Regions from separate parts of the Cognaticolwellia beringensis genome, predicted to be linked through region 1. Evidence: predicted binding sites of a transcription regulator. Region 1 holds the regulator's gene; each other region holds the start of a gene.

Region 1 (6,656 bases):
TAAAAAGTGGTCTTTAGCAATGAAAAATTTTAAACAATTAGCCTTAAATGTTATTAATATTGAACAGCAAGCCATTGCCGAATTATCGCAATATATAGACGACGATTTCGCTAAAGCCTGTGAGCTAATGTTTAATTGCCGAGGCCGTGTCATCGTTATTGGTATGGGTAAATCAGGCCACATTGGCGGAAAAATTGCCGCAACATTAGCAAGTACCGGTACCCCTTCATTTTTTGTACACCCTGGTGAAGCAAGCCATGGCGATCTCGGCATGGTCACCGTTGATGATGTGGTACTAACCATTTCTAATTCTGGCGAGACTGGCGAGGTACTGGCAATTATTCCCGTACTCAAGCGTATTGGCGCCAAAATAATTGCCATGACAGGTAAACCTGAATCAACACTAGCAAAACTTGCCGATACGCACGTTTGTGTAAAAGTATCACAAGAAGCTTGCCCTTTGGGATTAGCGCCAACGTCTAGCACAACAGCAACGTTAGTCATGGGAGACGCGTTAGCGGTTGCTTTATTGAATGCGCGTGGCTTTACCGCTGACGATTTTGCTTTATCTCACCCCGGTGGTAGCTTAGGTAAAAGGTTATTATTACGCTTAGCCGATATCATGCACAAAGATGACCGCCTCCCAACCGTGACAGAAGCTGCTAAGATAAAAGATGCGTTAGTCGAAATGTCACTAAAAGGCTTAGGCATGACCGCGATTGTTGACGTGAACAAGAGCCTAGTTGGCCTGTTTACTGATGGTGATTTACGCCGTATTTTAGATGCAGAAATTAATATACATCAAGACAGCATTACCAGCGTAATGACTAGAAATCCGCTTGTAGCTAAGCAAGATATGCTTGCTGCTGAAGCATTAAAAATCATGGAAGACAAAAAAATTAATGGCCTGATTATTGTCGACGATAATAATCACCCCATTGGTGCCATGAATATGCATGACTTATTAAAATCAGGAGTGCTGTAATTTGGATAGTTTATACGGAAAAGTAGCGCCAAGTGTTTGGCAAAAAGCGCAAAAAATTAAACTTTTTGTTTGTGACATTGACGGTGTTTTTTCTGATGGTCGTATCTACTTAGGCAATAACGGTGAAGAACTAAAAGCCTTTCATACCAAAGATGGTTATGGCATTAAAGCTTTAGGGGCAAGTGGTGTTGATGTTGCCGTGATCACGGGCAGAAAATCTAATATCGTCCAAACACGCATGACGGCATTAAACGTTAAACACATAGTGCAAGGTGAAGAAAATAAACTGCCTGCATTAAAAGCGATGATAGACGCTTTACAACTAACGCCTGAACAAGTTGCTTACATCGGCGATGATATGCCAGATTTTGAATGCCTAAACTATGTTGGTTTTAGTATTGCGGTTAATGACGCGCACCCTGCCATTTTAAATCTTTGTGATTACACAACCTATACCCGAGGTGGCTTTGGTGCTGTGCGCGAAACTTGCGACCTTATTATGCAAAGTCAGCATACTTTAGCCGATGCAAAGGGTGCCAGTATATGAACCGCATCACCCTTGCGACAATAACCTTATTTATTTTGGCGTTAACGACTTATGGTCTACTTGAGTGGTATGGCGCTAAGAAAGAAACCAGTAGTATCCTCGACAATGCCACTAATCCAGAATTTATTGCTGAAAACCTCAACAGCGATGTTTACAAAGCAACCGGTGCATTATCATATAATGTAGAAGCACAACGGATGGAACATTATGCTCAATTAGAGGTCACACACTTTGAATACCCAAGATATACCCTATACCCAAAAAACAACAAACCTACTTGGCAAGTAACAGCCAATGAAGGCACGTTATATAATAATAACCGTGTAAAATTGAAAAACCGCGTACGTTTAATCGCCACTGATGAAGAAAGTTTGATACAGGAAGTGCACGGAAAAAATTTAGAAATGGATTTAAAAACTAATATAATCAGCTCAGAGCAAACTATCTTAATATTAGGTAAAGGATTTACTATGTATGGCTCAGGATTAATTGTAGACTTAAACACAACACAGATGACATTGACTGAACATGTGCAAACCATTTATAAAAAAATTAAAAAATAACCTTATTTGCCTCACCGCTTTCGCATTATTAGTGCCAGCAGTAAGCGCAGAAAAGTTTAATGTTGAACAAGAAATTAAAATATCTTCTTCGCGACAAGCTGCCGATCTGAAAAACAAAATATTCAGTTATATCGATAATGTCATTATTGCTCAAGGCACGCTAACAATACATGCTGAATTAGTACAGGTAATTACCGAAGATAAAAGTGATAACAAAATTTATATTGCCAAGGGTTCACCAGCGACATTTGAGCAAACGCTGCAAGATGGCAGCCCCATAAACCTACAAGCTAATGAAATCCGGTATGAGCCCAGTATGAACACCGTGGTCATTTCAGGTAATGCACTTCTGCGCCAAGAAGGTAGTGAAGTTAGCGGTAGTAAAATCACTTATAATTTTGACACCGAATATGTCAATGCTGAAAGCTTAGATAACGCTAAAGTAGAAACGGTATTACAGCCAAAAAATAAAACTGAACTGCCTAAAAAATCTAAGGACAAGCAAGAGTAAATGTCAACTTCAACATTATCAGCAACCGGTCTTGCAAAAGCCTACAAAGGCAGAAAAGTCGTTAAAAACGTCAGTATGAAAGTGTCCGCAGGACAAATTGTTGGCTTATTAGGTCCCAATGGCGCGGGTAAAACCACCTCCTTTTATATGATTGTTGGCTTAGTCAATAACGACAGTGGCTCAATTGTTTTAAATGGTGAAGATTTAACTTTGTTACCCATGCACGAACGTGCGCGTAAGGGCATCGGCTATTTACCACAAGAAGCTTCAATTTTTCGCAAATTGTCTGTTTATGACAACATTATGGCCATTTTACAAACGCGTAAAACCCTGAGCGATGTTGAACGAGAAGAAAAACTTGAACATTTATTAGAAGAGTTCAACATCGGTCATATCAAGGATAACTTAGGTATGAGTTTATCTGGCGGTGAACGCCGACGTGTTGAAATAGCACGTGCTTTAGCGGCAGACCCTAAATTTATTCTCCTTGATGAACCTTTTGCTGGTGTTGACCCAATTTCAGTAGGTGATATAAAAAAAATTATCCTACACTTAAAAGAACGTGGCATTGGTATTCTGATCACTGATCATAATGTACGAGAAACACTCGATGTCTGTGAACATGCTTATATCGTTAGTCATGGTGAACTGATCGCTGAAGGTAATTCGAATCAAATACTTGCAAATCAACATGTAAGAGATGTATACCTTGGTGAACAATTCACGCTATAGTGAATAACAGACTAAAGCGGTATAACAATAATGTATTTCAACAGGGAAATGAAAACGTAAATGCGTCCTACTTTGCAACTCCGTATCGGACAACAATTAACGATGACCCCGCAATTGCAGCAGGCGATCAAGCTACTGCAATTATCGACTCTGGATCTCCAGCAAGAAATTCAAGAAGCACTCGAAAGTAACCCCTTGCTTGAAGTTGATGAATCTTTTGAAAGTAACTCAGAAAGCACCCCAGATCACTTAGAAGAAGGTTACTCCGCTAGTGTTGGCGAAACGAAAGAAATGTCTTCGTCTGATGGTAGTGAGGATTCTGCCCCGAGTATCGATGAGATTAGCTCATCCGAAGGTTTAGCTAAAACCGATATTCCCGAAGAATTAAACAGTGATAGCACTTGGGATGATAACTTCAGTGCCAGTGCGAGCAGCGGCGGTGTTGGTCACGCATCTGAAGATTATACTTATCAGGGTGAAACGAAAGATTCACTGCAAGACCATCTTATTTGGCAGATGGAACTTACGCCATTTAGCGATACCGACAGAACCATTGCCATCGCCATTATTGAAGCTATAGATGAAGCAGGTTACTTAACGGTTACCGCAGATGAGATATTAGAAAGCGTTGGTATAGACGATGTAGAACTCGATGAAGTTGAAGTGGTACTTAAACGAATTAACGTTTTTGATCCCGTTGGCGTGGCTGCTCGTTCAATTCCTGAGTGTTTGCTTATCCAGCTCAATCAATTTGCGAAAGATACGCCTTGGCTAGCTGAAAGTAAATTAGCCGTAACTGAACACATTGACTTGCTTGGTAATCGTGATTATCGACAACTGATGCGTAAATTACGCATCAAAGAAGATCAATTGCGCGAAGTTATTCGCTTGATCCAATCGTTAGATCCTCGTCCAGGCGATAGTGTCATCAAAAGTGAAGAGCAATATGTGATTCCTGATGTATCTGTTGAGAAGAAAAACGGCCGCTGGACGGTAGAGCTTAATCCTGATACTGCACCTAAATTATCAGTGAATCAACAATATGCTGCCATGTCTAGGTCTATGAAGTCGTCTGCTGATAGCCAATTTATTCGCTCGAATTTACAAGAAGCAAAATGGTTTATCAAAAGCTTAGAAAGTCGCAATGATACCTTATTAAAAGTTTCAAATTGCATTGTACAACGCCAACAAGGTTTCTTTGAACATGGGCCTGAGGCTATGCGACCTATGGTATTAAATGATATTGCAGAAGCTGTGGACATGCATGAATCAACCATCTCTCGTGTTACCACACAAAAATATATGCACACACCCAGAGGCATTTTTGAGCTTAAATACTTTTTCTCTAGCCACGTAAGTACTGAAAATGGCGGTGAGTGTTCTTCAACTGCTATTCGTGAATTAATTAAAAAGCTTGTTGCCGCTGAAATACCCGCAAAGCCATTAAGCGACAGTAAAATCGCAGATATATTAGCTGAACAAGGTATAAAAGTAGCAAGGAGAACCATTGCCAAGTATCGAGAGTCGCTCTCTATACCGCCGTCAAATCAACGTAAAAGCCTATTGTAGGCAGTCTTATTCACCAAAAAAGAGGAATGAAGCATATGCAAATTAATCTTACTGGACACCATGTCGATGTTACCGACTCATTACGTGATTATGTTAATGGCAAGTTTGAAAAGCTAGAACGTCATTTTGAGCATATTAATAATGTACATGTCGTATTAACCGTAGAAAAATTGAATCAGATTGCCGAATCTACTGTGCACTTAAGTGGCTCAGAGGTTCACGCGAAGGCCGAGCATAATGATATGTATGCATCAATTGATGCATTAATTGATAAGCTAGATCGCCAAATCCTGAAATACAAAGGCAAAATTAACAAGCATTAGCGCTCAGTCGCTTTAGGTTTTATAAGTTTATGAAGTTGCAAGACATTTTATCCCCGGACTGCACTATTTGTGCAGCACCGGGCTCCAGTAAAAAACGTATTCTAGAATACTTAAGTAGCCTGGCCGCCGATAAATTGGCAGACCATGACACATTTCAACTCTTAGAAAGCCTAGTTAAACGTGAAAGAATGGGGTCAACTGGCATAGGTAATGGCATTGCTATACCGCATGGTCGTTTGGAAAATGCTACACAGCCCATTGCCGTAGTAATAACCACAGAAGAAGCAATTGATTTTGATGCTATTGATCATCGCCCAGTTGATATTTTTATTGCCTTATTTGTGCCTGAAGAAGAATGTCAAAACCACCTCAGTACATTGCAGAGCATCGCAAAAATTTTTCGTAACAAGCAATTTTGCAAGCAAGTACGAAAATGCGAAAGTAACCAAGCACTGTATCAGTTAATCCAACAAGCGAGCTAAACACAGATGAAGCTAATTATAGTCAGTGGCCGTTCAGGGTCAGGTAAAAGTGTTGCACTGCGAGTGTTAGAGGATTTAGGCTACTATTGTGTTGATAATATCCCTGTCAACTTATTACCTGCTCTCATCCATACAGTGATTAACGATTATGAGAATGTAGCTGTGAGTCTCGATGTACGAAACTTACCAGCTGATCCTAATGATGTACCTGAAATCATTGAATATATGCCTAATGCGGTTGAATTAAGCTTACTTTATTTAGATGCGGATGATAGTGATCTTATTCGTCGATTCAGTGAAACGCGACGCTTACATCCGTTGATTAAACAAAATATTGCCTTAGACCAAGCCATTGCCCTAGAGAAAAAGCTCCTTGAGCCAATCGCCAGTCGAGCACACTTATATATCAATACTAGCCAACTTACGCCACATCAACTAGCGGACTTAGTTAGAGAGCGAATTTTGGGGAAAAAATCTGGCTCTATGGTCGTTGTCTTTGAGTCATTTGGTTTTAAACATGGCGTACCACAAGATGCTGACTATGTTTTTGATGCGCGTTTTTTACCAAACCCATTTTGGGATAAAGAACTAAAGGGCTTCACAGGGTTAGATAAACCGGTACAAGACTTCCTTGCAAGCCAACCGATAGTGACTAAGTTTATTTGGCAAATCAACAGTTTTATGATGACTTGGTTACCGCATCTAGAACGAAATAATCGCAGTTATATTACCATTGCGATTGGTTGTACTGGCGGCATGCACCGTTCGGTATATATTGCCGAAATACTGGCAAATAATATGCGTAAAGAACGTAAAGATGTGCAATCACGTCATCGTGACTTACCTACTACTGCAAGTACGTAAATTACCATGAGCGCACAAGCAAGCCGGAAAGTACTTATCATTAATAAACTTGGCCTACATGCCCGTGCGGCTTCTAAACT
Region 2 (6,656 bases), 420 kb from region 1:
TTTCATTGTAGATCAACCATCTGCAGCATCTTGTACGGCTTCACCCGCGCTTTCTATATCCTTACCTGCGCCTTCAATAGTGGCGCAAGCACCTAAGGCAATACTGAGTAACAATACCGTTATTATTGATTTGATGTTTGCATAGTATGTTTTGGCTTTCATTTTATGTTCCTTTCGGTTATTACCATGTTGAGATAGATAACATCTTGCTGAGCGCTGTTTTATCTTCATTAGAGTATGGCGCAATTAAACACTTTTGCTTTTTCTATCTTAATTATTTGAAGTGTTGCCTAAGGGCACATAATTATTGAATGTCATCATCGTCTGAATCAATTGGAAGAGTGACAGTATTCATTGTTTACCTCCTTTTAAGTGATGTAATGGTTAAACTATATAAAATAGTAATCAAGAGTTGTGCCATTAATTAAATACATAATAAACAATTGTTTATATTTTCATTCGGCAAATTATTGGATCGTTATATGTAAATATTACAGACCCATATGTCAGGTCTGCAATATGGGTAGTTTGTGGTTAGTTACAAATAATATTTAATGACTCCGGCATAATTTCAATATGTAAACTACTTGCTGAGAAGACTTCACCATCGATAACATATTCAAGTTTTTGTTTAGCATTTACGACGACTTTCTTAGCGCTCATATGTTCGCTTTGCATGAGGCTAGTTTGTTCAGAAAGCCCAGAAAATGCTAACTCCGCTAAGCTAAGCACACTATCGGTTATGTCTTGTTGAGGCGGTATCCAAGTTACATCGAGTAAACCATCTTTAATATCGGGCTCACCTCCACCTTGCGCTAATATGGTGGTAAATGGTGCAGCATTAGCAACCACTAGGCTGGTTGTTTTAATAGTTTGAATAGGAAAATCATCAGCTTGTATCTCTAACGTTAATGTTTCATTTTTATTAATCGCTTGCCACAATGCTTGTACGTAAGCGAACTGACCACCGATATCCTTCTTGGCTCTGTCTGAATTAGTGATCATTTTATTTTCAAATCCTAACCCTGCTAGCAGTAACATTAGATTTTCATTGCACTTCGCGCTATCAATTTTTGTAACTTTACCGGCAATAATTGCATCGCAAGCTATGCTAAGAGGAATTAACTTGCTGCCAAAGCCAAAAAGTACATGTGCTAGCGCATTGGCTGTGCCCATAGGTAAAATACCCATGATGATGTCAGATTTCACTAACTCGCCAGCCACTTCGGTCAATGTGCCGTCACCACCACAGGCAATAATAGTCTTTGCACCATTTTGTAAGGCTTGCTGAGTTAAATGCGCGGCGCTAATTTGTTTGCTAGTTTCTAAAATATGGAGAACGAAATAGGGTGACAAACGCTCAATAACTTCTGCTTTACTGTTAGTCCATTTACCCCCGCCAGACACAGGATTAGCGATTATCCATATCGGTTGTTGTTGGTTGAATAGCTCGTCTTTTTTAAATTGAATTAACGCTCTTAACTGAGCTTTATTTAATCCTGCGGTAGCACGTACTCCTTGTATTTTTTCTAATGCTTGGGCAACGCTGAGTGATTTGTTTTTACTTAACAAGTAAGCTGCCATAACCAAAACAGATCTGCCACGACCCAAAGCACAATGTATAACCACTGCTTTAGATTTTGAAATATGATTTTCTATCCAATGAATGGCTTTAAGTAATTCTTGCGATTTTGGGCTTGAATGATCTAAAACAGGTAAATTGAAGTAATCTAACTCTTCACTTTCCGCGGTCCAATCAAGGCCATCAAACTCAGCGGTTACGTCTAATATCGCAGATACACCGATTTTTCTTAAGTAACTGATGTCTGATGGGAAAAGTCGGCAGGCCAAAAACAAGTTTTGCTCAATTTTTTGAATGGCAGGAACCTTGTCATGCTTGCGAGCCCAAGCGTTATAAAGTTGAACACCCAATAAAAATGGGATAAAAAGCCAGCGGATGTAAAAAGGAATACTGCCATTACTTTTTTTTCTGAACACCCAAGGTGAATCGAAAATATAAGCTAAGCTCACTATCGATAATGACAAACCAAGCCAAGCAAAAATTGCTTTAGAATATATATCGTTGCTGAATAATAGTATTGTAAATGCCAAAATGGCACCACTCAGATAATACTTAACGATAAACATGGAATGACTCCTATTTTCGATCACTTGTTTAGTTGAGCTATATAATTAAAGTTATGGGTAATAAAATCTTCAGTTTTAGAATCGAGTTGATGACGGTTATAATTCACTTTAGACTTACCGACCCTTTTATATCGGCAAGACCTACTGTATTTAATCTATAGTTAATGAGCCATTTCTGCTCGGTATTGCGTGGCAAGATCTACTTTTTGCTTAGCACTCAAATTTTTCCCCGCTTGCTGAAAAAATTCTCTTTCTTCTTCAGTTATGTGGTGGAGTACTTTATTTTGTAAGGCTTTCATAGTTTTCAGCCAAACAGGCGAGTCCATGTCGGTTGTTTCTAACTGGGCAATAATTTTGTCTATATCGTGATGTTCTGCAATCGCATGCCGAGCAAGTTCGATAGTTGCATCAAGTTTCATCAATGGCATGTAAAAGTAACGTTCTTCAGCAATCGAATGCTGCTTAAGTTGGAATTTTAAGTCGATAAAGAAGTCTCGACGACTTGCTGAATCGCCAGTAGTTTCAACTAAAACTTTCATCAGTAATCGCTGTTTTTCATGATCACTGCGTAACGCGGAAAAAATGTCCATGGTAGTACCTCTTTTTACTGATCGTTAATTATTAATACTAATAAAGCTAAGGTATGGATCACTCAGCGCAAATTAGATAGAGAACATTAATATTTATAGGCTAAGCATCAATGGTATAAAGTGGTAACTATAGGCCGATAATATATTTTACAATCAGTTTGTAATTAGTCAGGCTTATACATAAGCCAAAAGTGTACCAAGAACAAAAGTTGTTGTAATTTATTGTTTTTATAGGTTTTAATTGTAATGCTGACAGCGAGTGTTAATTGAGGCTTTTCGTTTACAGAAAAAATTACACGTTGTTGGGTAATTTTTTTATAGTTTGAAAGTTAAAGTGGCAAGCTATATAAGATTTTTTAGTATCTCAAGGTTAATCGGTTTTAATATTGCTTTATCAATTCCTGCCTTTGTTAAGGTCTTTTCATTTACTGATTCGCCACTGACCAAGATCAAGGTTATATCAGGATGTAGCTGTTTAATCGACTCGGCTAAATCTAAGCCATTGGCATCTGGTAAGTGTAAATCAAGTAATATTGTTGTCCAGTTACTTTCTTTGTTTAACAAGTCTTGGCAAGCTTTTGCTGTTTGGACTTTTAGTGCTTCAATACCTAACGATCCCAGCAGTAAAACGGTAACATCAGCAGCATCTTCATCGTCTTCAACTACTAAAACTCTTTGTGTATTCGGCGGGTTTTCAACTTTGAGATAGTTTTTTAGACTGCGGTGAAGTTCAGCTTTATTTATTGGTTTGGCAACTATCTGATTAAAACCAAGTGCCAATAATTCTTGTTTCACACCTTTCATGGTCGCAGCAGTTACCGCGATAATTGGTTTACTATAACCTAACTCCCTCAATTGCTTTATTGTGCGTTTTCCATCCAATTTGGGCATGTGAATATCCATCAGCGCGATATCGAAACACCTATCTTCAGCTGTGGCTAATTTAAATTGTTCAAGTGCTTCTAGCCCATTAGATGCATAAGTAACTTTTAGGCCAAATGATAGGCAAATTTGGCCTATTAATAGCCGTATATCTTCCATATCATCAACCACTAATACCTGTCCCTGCAATTGAGGAAATGACAAAGAATAGCTTGGTAAGTGTTTTTGTTCAAAGGCTAAAATAGCCCTTTCTTGCGTGATAATATCACCGGGATCAATGGTGAAGGTAAACTCGCTGCCCTGGTTCAATAATGATTGAACGTGGATACTCCCACCCATGTGTTTAATCAATTCAGAACAAATTGATAAACCTAAGCCTGCACCCTGTTCTTTTCTTGAGATAAAATCTTCAACTTGTTCAAAAGGCTTAAAGATGGTTTCTAACATAGCCTCAGGAATACCTTGGCCGGTATCCGATACTTTAAAAGCTAATACCTCTTTGTTATCAACAAATTCAGTCCAAATACTTAATTCTATTTGGCCTTGATCAGTAAACTTTATACCGTTATGTAGTAAATTAATTAAAACTTGGCGCAGTCTTATAGGATCAGAGAAAATTTCGAGTGGTAACGGACTGTCTTCTCGAATGACTAATTTAAGGGTTTTATCTGCAGCATGGACTTGCATCAAGCTAAAAATATCAGCAATAAAACTATCTAAATTAATTTTAGAAAAGTTATATTCGAGCTTACCAACCGCAATTTTTGATAAGTCGAGTACATTGTTCAGTAAGCCAAGCAAATGTTGGCCATTATTTAAAATAATATTGAGTTCAGATTTTGCATCTGGGGCTTTATTACCGTTAAGTAATATTTCGGTATAGCCGAGTATTGATGTTAATGGTGTGCGCAGTTCATGACTAAGGTGAGCTAGAAATCGATCTTTGGATTGATTTTGTGTTTCGGCATTGATGCGCTCAACCCGTTCATTTTCAATCTCTTGTCTTGCCAGCGCATATCGTATTGCGCGGGCAAATCGTGAGGTAGTAATTTCACCTTTAACTAGGTAATCAACGGCGCCTGCGGCAAGCGCAGACTGATCGAGAGTTTCGTCAGATTGCCCTGTTAGCATTATAATGGGAATTGAACAGCCATTTTTTGAGGCTGTTTCTAACACCGTTAAGCCGTTGTATGCCCCAAGCTGATAATCGAGTAGACAAATATCATGTTCACCAAGGCTGAGTTGCTCGAGTGCTTCAGTTGGGTTGGTGACCCAGTCAATTTCAAAGAGGTGCGAGTCTAACTGGCTGAGATGGTCGCTGGTCAGAATGTAATCATCCTCGTCATCTTCAACCAGTAATACTCGAGCGACTTTTTTAACTACATTATCCATATTTATTAGTGCCGTATTGCATTATTCATTAGGTAATTCAACAAACTCTATCCAATATTTCCCCAATGCTTTCATCAGTTCAACTAACCCTTCAAAATCTACGGGCTTAGTAATATATGATGCGGCACCTAAATTATAACCTTTGATTTTGTCTTCTTCTTGTCCTGAAGTGGTGAGGATGACCACAGGAATATTTTTTAACTCCTCATCGGCTTTAATTTCTTTTAGCGCTTCCCGGCCATCCTTTCTGGGCATATTTAAATCAAGTAAGATTAAGCTGGGTCTTGGAGATTTCTCTGGATCTGAAAATTTACCTTCTCGTCTGAGATACTCAAGTAATTCAACGCCGTCTTCTACGCAATATAATGTGTTACGAACTCTACTTTCGTGCAGGGCATCTTGAGTTAGCATACGATCATCTTCATCGTCATCAGCCATCAAAATAGTGATAGGTTTGCCCTTATTGCTGTGCATGAGTATTCTCTCCGATTAAGTTAATTAAAGCATTTTCAACAGGAATTTCAATCCTGAATTGTGTTCCTTCACCTAATATACTTGTTGCGGAAATTTTACCACCATGCCGCTCAACGATACGTCTGCAAATAGCCAAGCCAATACCCGTACCTTTATATTCTGTTCTGGCATGGAGTCGTTGAAATGGCACAAATATTTTGTCAGCAAACTCCTGTTCAAAACCAATGCCATTGTCTGCTACGGTGATAATATGCCACTGTTCTAAGGCTGCTTGTTCTTGGTAATAGTTTATTTTAATTATTGGTTTTATGTCGACTTGTCGAAACTTGATCGCGTTTGATATTAAGTTAATGAATAGGTGATGCATTTGACTCGGATCCGCATTAATTGTCGGTAAGTCACTTAATAAAATTTTTGCATCGCTTTCTTCTATACTGATCTCAAGATCATCAAGAGTACTTTCAATTAATGGCTGTAACTGTACGTTTGTAAAAGGCTTTCCACGAGTTGAAATGCGAGAAAACTCGAGCAAGTCGTTAATTAGATTAGACATCCGTTCTGCTGCGTTTTTCATTCTATTAATGTAGTCAGCACCTTTTTCATCTAATAACTGGGCATATTGTGATTGTAACCGGTCACCAAAAGCACGAATTTTTCGTAGCGGTTCTTGTAAATCGTGTGAAGCAACAAAAGCAAAATCTTCTAATTCACGATTACTGCGCGATAATTCATCAGAGTAAAGCGTGAGCTCTTTTGTACGCATAGCGACTTTTTCCGCTAATACATCGTTTTGCTGCTCAAGTTGTTGGCGATATCTCACTTCGTTTTTTGCATTTAATCGAGCAAAAAATGCCAAGCCTAATAGCAATAAAGCACTGGTAATACCGGAGATAGCGAAAGTAACTTTTGCCTCGCGCTCTACTGTTGATAGGATGGCAAATAAAGTATTTCTGTGGTTGATTTCTAGTATTTTTATATGTTCGAGTTCTGCTCTTAATTCTTTATATAAATCACGTCCGGTGCCAGTCATAACAAGTTTTAATGCGCTTTTTTCTTCGTTGGCCAGAGCAAGTTCAATGGTTATTTTTAATTCATGTACCTTTTGTTCTACCAGTCTAATCAAAGAAGCTATGCGTTTTGCTTGCTCGGGTACTTCAGAATGTAATTTTT
Region 3 (6,656 bases), 540 kb from region 1:
GCACTGAATCGTCGGGTTGAAATTCAAATTATTCCAAACCAAGCATAGCTAAATTATTAAGTTATTTCGCTGAACTAAAAGGTTGAGCCAAAATACCGCGCATTGTCGCGGTATTTTTTTGGAAAAATATCGGCAAGTAAGCAAAATATTGTATCAAAAAGAAAACTCAGCTAATGTCATAAATAATAAGATAACCAACAAAGGCACTAATACTCGGTCTGACAATTACCGAATTTATTTCAGCTAATTATGGGTGAAAAGGATTATGGAATTATTTGATATTAATATTGATGAAGTGATGAAAAATCTGATGCAGCTATTAATCGCGTTAGTTTTACCGTTTATGACGGCATGGGAAAGAGAAGCGAGCAGTAGATCTGCGGGCTTAAGAACCTTTCCTTTGGTGTCTATGGCAGCTTGTACCTTTACTATACTTGCAATGTCGATATTTAATGATCAAGACGCTCAATCTAAAGTTATTGCCGGCATTGTTACCGGTATTGGCTTTATCGGTGGTGGTGCCATTTTAAAAGACTCGTCGCAAGTAAGCGGGACTTCAACGGCGGCCGCTATTTGGTCTACCGGCGCTATTGGTATTGCAGTTGGCTTAGAACGTATAGAAATTGCTATCGCATTGAGTATTATGACCTTTGCAACCCTTAAAGTTATAGGTCGAGTGAAAAAAGAAGTGCCTAAAGAGTGATTTTAAAGAAATTATACTTATTATGTTGTTGTAAAAATAGCGCCTCCTTAACGCCATTTTATTTTGTCTTTCTTAATAGCGGTAGTGCTTAAAGCATTATTGAGTATGGTCAGTTTGACAGTTCTGGTTTTTTTTCTGATGGTACCAGCAATAATATTGGCCTGTTTGCATATAAGGATTGCTCGGACGATATTGGCTCTTTTTTTTAAGCATCTGATAAAGCGCGGTTAAGTCGATTAGCATTACGGTTACCTCTAGATAATTTATTAACTACAAAATTGGTTACGACCATATGTTTTTGCTTGGTAAAGCTTGACGTCGGCCTGATTAATAAAGTCTTTAATGGCAAAATTTATTTCAGCGTCGAAAGTAGGTGAATGGCATACTACACCGGCACTAATGGTGATGTTCGGATGTTTGGCATCAGCCGCGTGTGAAATATTTAACTTATTAACATCGTTTACTAAATTGTGGGCTATTTTTTTAGCGCCTTGTAAGTCTGTAAATGGAAGCAACACAACAAATTCTTCACCACCAAACCTAGCGACAAGGTCTGTAGTGCGCTTTTTAGTCGCCACCAAGCATTGGGCTACTAAGGTTAAGCATTCATCACCTTTTACATGACCAAATTCGTCGTTGTAATGTTTAAAGTGATCAATATCTATCATAATTAGCGATATCTCTCCTGCTGCTCTCATGGTCATTTGCCAGTCAAGGGCTAACTGGCTATCAAAGCACCCTCTATTGGCGATTCCTGTTAAGCCATCAGTTTTTGAAACTTGCTCTAGTTCTTTAGTGTGCTTTACTAATTTTATGTGGTTTTTAACACGATTGAATAATATTTGAGGCAGGGTATCTGAGGCAATATAGTCAATAGCACCTAAAGCTAGCATTTACACCTCTTCATGTTCGCTGTAATGCTCGCTAACAAAGATCATTTGAATATGCTCCGTTGACTTGTGCTGCTTAACAAATTTGCAAACATCCAAGCTTGTTACTTGAGCTAATTGTGTTGATGAAAGTACCATATCAACTTTGCCATTTAAAATAGCCTTTAATGCCGTTAAGCCATCTTTTGCGGTTTGTATGTGAAAGTGAGCACTAAAAATATTACGCCAATTAGCCAATTGATGTTCAAATTCATGTACAAGCAATAAAGTTAACTGACCGTTATTTTTTGGTGCTAGTTGATTACCCATAACAGCGGACTTTATTGAGTAAATATTGTCTTGAGATAGTTTTGGTGTAGCCATATTGTCCTGCCAAATAATTATCTAGAGCAAAAAAGATAAATATTGAAATAATATTAAATCTGCACGCAAATACAACTAGATCAATAACTTAATTAAGTTGATAAAAGCAAGAGTAAAACAAAAGCACACCTTAAGTGTGCTTTGAATACATTGTTGTGAAAATTAATGTTTAGCAACTTTCACTTTAGTGACTTTTAATTTATCAACAACAGATTTAACGTCAGTTGTGTTTTTAGCTATCGCAATAGCGAGTTGTTTTGCTGCATTTGAATCAACCTTACCTGATAATGTAACCACTGCTTGCTTTACGTCTACCTCAATGCCTGTGCCACTAACTTCTGATTCAAATAACAGTTTTGTTTTAACAACCGTAGCAATTTTTGAGTCAGTTAATGCTATTAACATTTTACTGTCTTGGTGTGATTTTTCATTTATGACCGTTAATCGGTTATCGACTGAATTTACGCCTTTAAGGCTTGCAACTAACTCTTCTGCCAATGCTTTATCAACGTTACTTTCAACTTTACCTGTGAGAATGACTACGCCGTTTTTCACATCGGTATTAATATCAAAAGAATTCAAGTGTGTGTTAAATAATAAAGTACTCTCTGCTTTACCGTCTAACCATGCATCTTTTGATATATCTTTCCATGTATTCTCAGCATATGCGGCTGAACCCACTGTTAATAATGTTATTGCAATAATCGAACGAATTGAGTTTTTCATATTACTCTCCTTTAAGTTTGGTCAAGGTTACTAAAGCTAAAGTCGTGCCAGTTAATCATCTAGTTGATTTATAATGATATATTTTATTTTTCATAATTTTTTTGGTAAAAAAATCACCTTTTTTACAGGTTTAGTTGTAAAAAATACAGAGGGAGAAAAAGTGCTAAACGTACGTACTAAATTATTATAAGCTTTGATAAGTGAGTTCAGGGGGACGAAAGTTTTTTCACAATTATAGCGATGGCAGGCTATATTTTAGATGAGTTAAAATGAAAGTTACTCAGGCTTTGCTCAATCAACACCCTATAGCATAGCAAGCTATTTCACTATATTATTGCGCGTTAATGAATGTATATTTTTTCACATTATTTGCTAATAACGCCGTTATTTTCCTTAATTACCGAACGTACAATATCTTATGAAAACCAAATTAATTACTCGGCCGGGTTATGTTTTACTTCAAAATGAATTAAATAAACTTTGGCGAGAAGATCGCCCCGAAACTACGCGTAAAGTCTCTTGGGCTGCCAGTTTAGGTGACCGAAGTGAAAATGCTGATTATCAGTATAACAAAAAACGCCTACGTGAAATTGACCGACGTGTGCGTTACTTGCGCAAAATACTCGAAGAGTTAAAAATTGTCGACTACGGCCCTCAACAAGAGGGCAAAGTATTTTTTGGCGCCTGGGTGAGTTTAGAAAATGACGAGAATGAAACGCTAAAATTTCGTATAGTTGGCCCCGAAGAGATATATGGTCGTAACGACTACTCCTCAATTGATTCACCGATTTCACGCGCATGTTTAAAAAAAGAAGTTGATGACGAAGTGGTAGTGAAAACTCCCGCGGGTGAAAAAATTTGGTATGTTAATGCTATTCAATATGAAAAATAATCAGTAAAAAATAGTGTAATGATCTAACAATCGATACTTTCAGTACAGCCGATATTGTTAGAACTATGGTCTTAATTAAGACAAAACTAAGACGAAATTAATACAAAATTAAAGTTTAGTACGTTGTTTTCCTGCGATTAAAAGGATGTTTTATGTCGATGCAGAAAAAGCTTAAACAAAAAACACGTCAATTCATAGACTCTAAGAATATGCTAAGTGGCATTACGATTGCGTCATTTTTAGAGTCCACCATAGTGCCTATTCCTTTAGAGACGATATTAGTGCCGTTAATGCAGGCACGCCGTGAAAAAATATGGCTTATTGCATTAATGGCAACCTTGGGCTGTATTATTGGAGCTTTATTGGGTTATACGCTGGGCTATTATTTATTTGATACCGCTGGTGAGTGGATTATTAATAGATTTTCAACCCCAGAACAATTTGAAAATGTTAAACAAAAAATGCATGACGAAGGTTTTTGGTTTGTGATCACCTTAGGCATTGTGCCGATCCCGTTTCAAATCGCTATGCTTGCCGCTGGCGCAACTAAATATTCACTGACTTTATTTTTAATAGCCTCTGCTATTTCGCGTTCTATTCGTTATTTTGGTTTGGCGATTGTCGTGTATTACGCAGGTAACCAAGCTGAGCGGGTTATAAATAAGCATAAAACCAAAACGATAATAGCTTTAACTTTTATAATATTGTCTATCTGGGGATTAAGCCGTTTAATCCAATGACCGAGTTTAGTCATTAAAGCGTTGCTATATGTAATAGATTAATGCACATAGCTTTTTAGCTACAGTACCTCGATATGCTCATTATTGAGCCAGTACTTGACACTATTGCTATTCTTAAATAATAGTTATTTCAGAATAGCAATAAATTGAATTACAGGGATATTGTATGAGCCAACTATTCATTGATCACATTTTTGATCCAAATGACGATGCTTCAATTAGCAGCAAATTGTCTAATTTTCTTGCTCTTGTGCGTAAACATTTAGGCATGGAAGTCGCTTTTATTTCAGAATTTAGGCGTGATGAACTCGTTTTTAAAATAGTTGATAAAGACGCTACAAACAACACGGTAAAGGTAGGTACTGCTAGCCAGATTGAAGAAACATACTGCAAAAAAATTGCTGATAATAAACTAAAACCAATCACCCACGATGCAAAAAACAACCCCATTACTAAAGTGATGCAGGTAACTGAAGCACTGAATATAGGTTCTTATCTGGGTGTACCCATTACGCTCTCTGGAGGCGAAGTGTATGGTTCATTTTGTTGTTATAAATCGCATGCAGATAATAGCTTGAACGATAGAGACTTAGCTTTTTTAAAGCTTATTTCTGAAATATCGACCGAACTCATTGAAAAAAGGATCCAATTCGAGTTACTACACAAAGATGCGAAAGCGGCTATTGAACATGTCATTAACAGCAATAAAATTGAGATGTATTTTCAATCCATCTTCAGTTTAACCACTAATAAGCTTTCTGGTTTTGAATCGCAGTCACGTTTTTTTACTGAGCCATACAAAACACCCGATGTTTGGTTTAATGATGCTACCCAACTTGGTCTAGGGGAGTCATTCGAAATGCTAGCTATAGGTAGTGCGATCGAGTATATCGATAAATTTGATGAAGCTTGTTATATATCGATTAATACCTCTCCGGAACATATACTATCAGGCGCATTAGCAAAAATGTTTGAACAAGTTGATTGTAAAAGAATAGTCCTCGAAGTCACTGAACACACACAGATAATAGATTATAACGCCGTGCGAGAAGCACTGAAGCCGCTGTGCGATAGAGGTATGCGTTTGGCTATTGATGATGCAGGAGCAGGTTTTTCATCATTCAAACATATATTGGAACTTGAAGCGGACATCATTAAGCTTGATATCAGCCTAACTCAAAATATCAATAAAGAGCGCAGTAAATACCTATTAGCTAAGGCCTTATGCGGTTTTGCTAAAGCAATTAATTGCATTATTCTTGCTGAAGGTATAGAAACACAGGAAGAACTTGATACATTAAGAAAGCTTGGCGTTGATAAGGTTCAAGGCTACCTTATTGGGCGTCCAGCTCCTTTTGCTGAAGCTATAAAATATCAAACATCTACACTATCGTCCTCAAAAGAAAATAAAATAACCGGGACAGTGAACTCAGGCCACTTAGATAAGTTCGAAGTAAAAATGACGTCAGTGCAATAATGTAAAAATCAGTGTTAAGCGCTTCATTAGGCTATATTTTTTACAAGTTATTAAGTGTAATTACATAGTAAAGGTGCTTATAGCTTGATATAAATAGATCTTTAAATAAGGGTACCTTGAAAATGATGTCATTATCCGCAGAACAATGCCGTGTTATTGGCGTGATGCTAGAAAAAGAAAGCACCACACCCGAACAATATCCGCTTTCATTAAACGCCATTACGGCAGGCTGCAATCAAAAAAGTAACCGTGAACCTGTGATGTCGCTTACAGAAAATGATCTGCAAAATGTTGTCGATGAACTGGTGCAAATGAATCAGTTAATGGTCGATCACAAAGCTTCCAGTCGAGTAAATAAATATTTTCATCGCTTTTGTAATACTGAATTTGGCAACTTACAATTTACACCTCAACAAAGAGCCATTATTTGTGTTTTATTCCTAAGAGGGCCGCAAACCCCGGGAGAATTAAGAACGCGAACCAATCGTCTTGCTGACTTTACAGATGTCAGTGAAGTTGAAATGGCCTTGACTCAATTACAAAACTTAAATAACCAAACACTGGTTAAAAAACTCGAACGAGAGCCAGGTAAACGTGAATCTCGCTATGTGCATTTATTCTCAGTGGTTGATGAAAGTTATTTAGCACCATCGAGCGTTACCCTCAGTGAGTGTGAAACACAGGGCACCCCCTTAGAGAGTAATAATCAACTAGCCCAGCGAGTTACAGAACTAGAGCAACAGGTAGCTTCATTAATTGAGCAAGTGAGATGTTTAAGTGCACGGCTCGAAGATAAGTGATCTGTACCTGCATTTATTTGAGAGCCACTATTAAATGATATTCCAAGAAAGCCTCACTAAAGATT

What was found. The regulator sigma-54, encoded in region 1, starts transcription at its own class of promoters, with help from an activator protein. The targets are predictions, from matches to a motif close to GTTGGCACGNNNNTNGNNT.
Region 2: the regulator sigma-54 is predicted to act here: its motif matches at 2,921-2,939, upstream of B5D82_RS08395 (hemerythrin domain-containing protein).
Region 3: the regulator sigma-54 is predicted to act here: its motif matches at 2,716-2,734, upstream of B5D82_RS08910 (BON domain-containing protein).

The regions. Positions count from the first base shown of each region.
Region 1 covers NZ_CP020465.1:1,568,966-1,575,621, forward strand. The annotation lists gene B5D82_RS06575 (calcium/sodium antiporter) at 1-3, shown strand, start outside; gene B5D82_RS06580 (KpsF/GutQ family sugar-phosphate isomerase) at 20-985, shown strand; gene kdsC (3-deoxy-manno-octulosonate-8-phosphatase KdsC) at 987-1,532, shown strand; gene lptC (LPS export ABC transporter periplasmic protein LptC) at 1,529-2,095, shown strand; gene lptA (lipopolysaccharide transport periplasmic protein LptA) at 2,127-2,606, shown strand; gene lptB (LPS export ABC transporter ATP-binding protein) at 2,607-3,338, shown strand; gene B5D82_RS06605 (RNA polymerase factor sigma-54) at 3,399-4,907, shown strand; gene hpf (ribosome hibernation promoting factor) at 4,943-5,230, shown strand; gene ptsN (PTS IIA-like nitrogen regulatory protein PtsN) at 5,260-5,712, shown strand; gene rapZ (RNase adapter RapZ) at 5,719-6,576, shown strand; gene B5D82_RS06625 (HPr family phosphocarrier protein) at 6,583-6,656, shown strand, end outside.
Region 2 covers NZ_CP020465.1:1,988,209-1,994,864, forward strand. The annotation lists gene B5D82_RS08385 (entericidin A/B family lipoprotein) at 13-162, opposite strand; gene B5D82_RS08390 (diacylglycerol kinase family protein) at 535-2,148, opposite strand; gene B5D82_RS08395 (hemerythrin domain-containing protein) at 2,310-2,738, opposite strand; gene B5D82_RS08400 (response regulator) at 3,081-5,012, opposite strand; gene B5D82_RS08405 (response regulator) at 5,034-5,486, opposite strand; gene B5D82_RS08410 (sensor histidine kinase) at 5,473-6,656, opposite strand, start outside.
Region 3 covers NZ_CP020465.1:2,108,643-2,115,298, forward strand. The annotation lists gene B5D82_RS08890 (YiaD family glycine zipper/OmpA-like lipoprotein) at 1-48, shown strand, start outside; gene B5D82_RS08895 (MgtC/SapB family protein) at 266-703, shown strand; gene B5D82_RS08900 (GGDEF domain-containing protein) at 970-1,596, opposite strand; gene B5D82_RS08905 (PleD family two-component system response regulator) at 1,597-1,956, opposite strand; gene B5D82_RS08910 (BON domain-containing protein) at 2,119-2,682, opposite strand; gene greB (transcription elongation factor GreB) at 3,101-3,574, shown strand; gene B5D82_RS08920 (YqaA family protein) at 3,727-4,314, shown strand; gene B5D82_RS08925 (sensor domain-containing phosphodiesterase) at 4,481-5,791, shown strand; gene B5D82_RS08930 (YceH family protein) at 5,914-6,591, shown strand.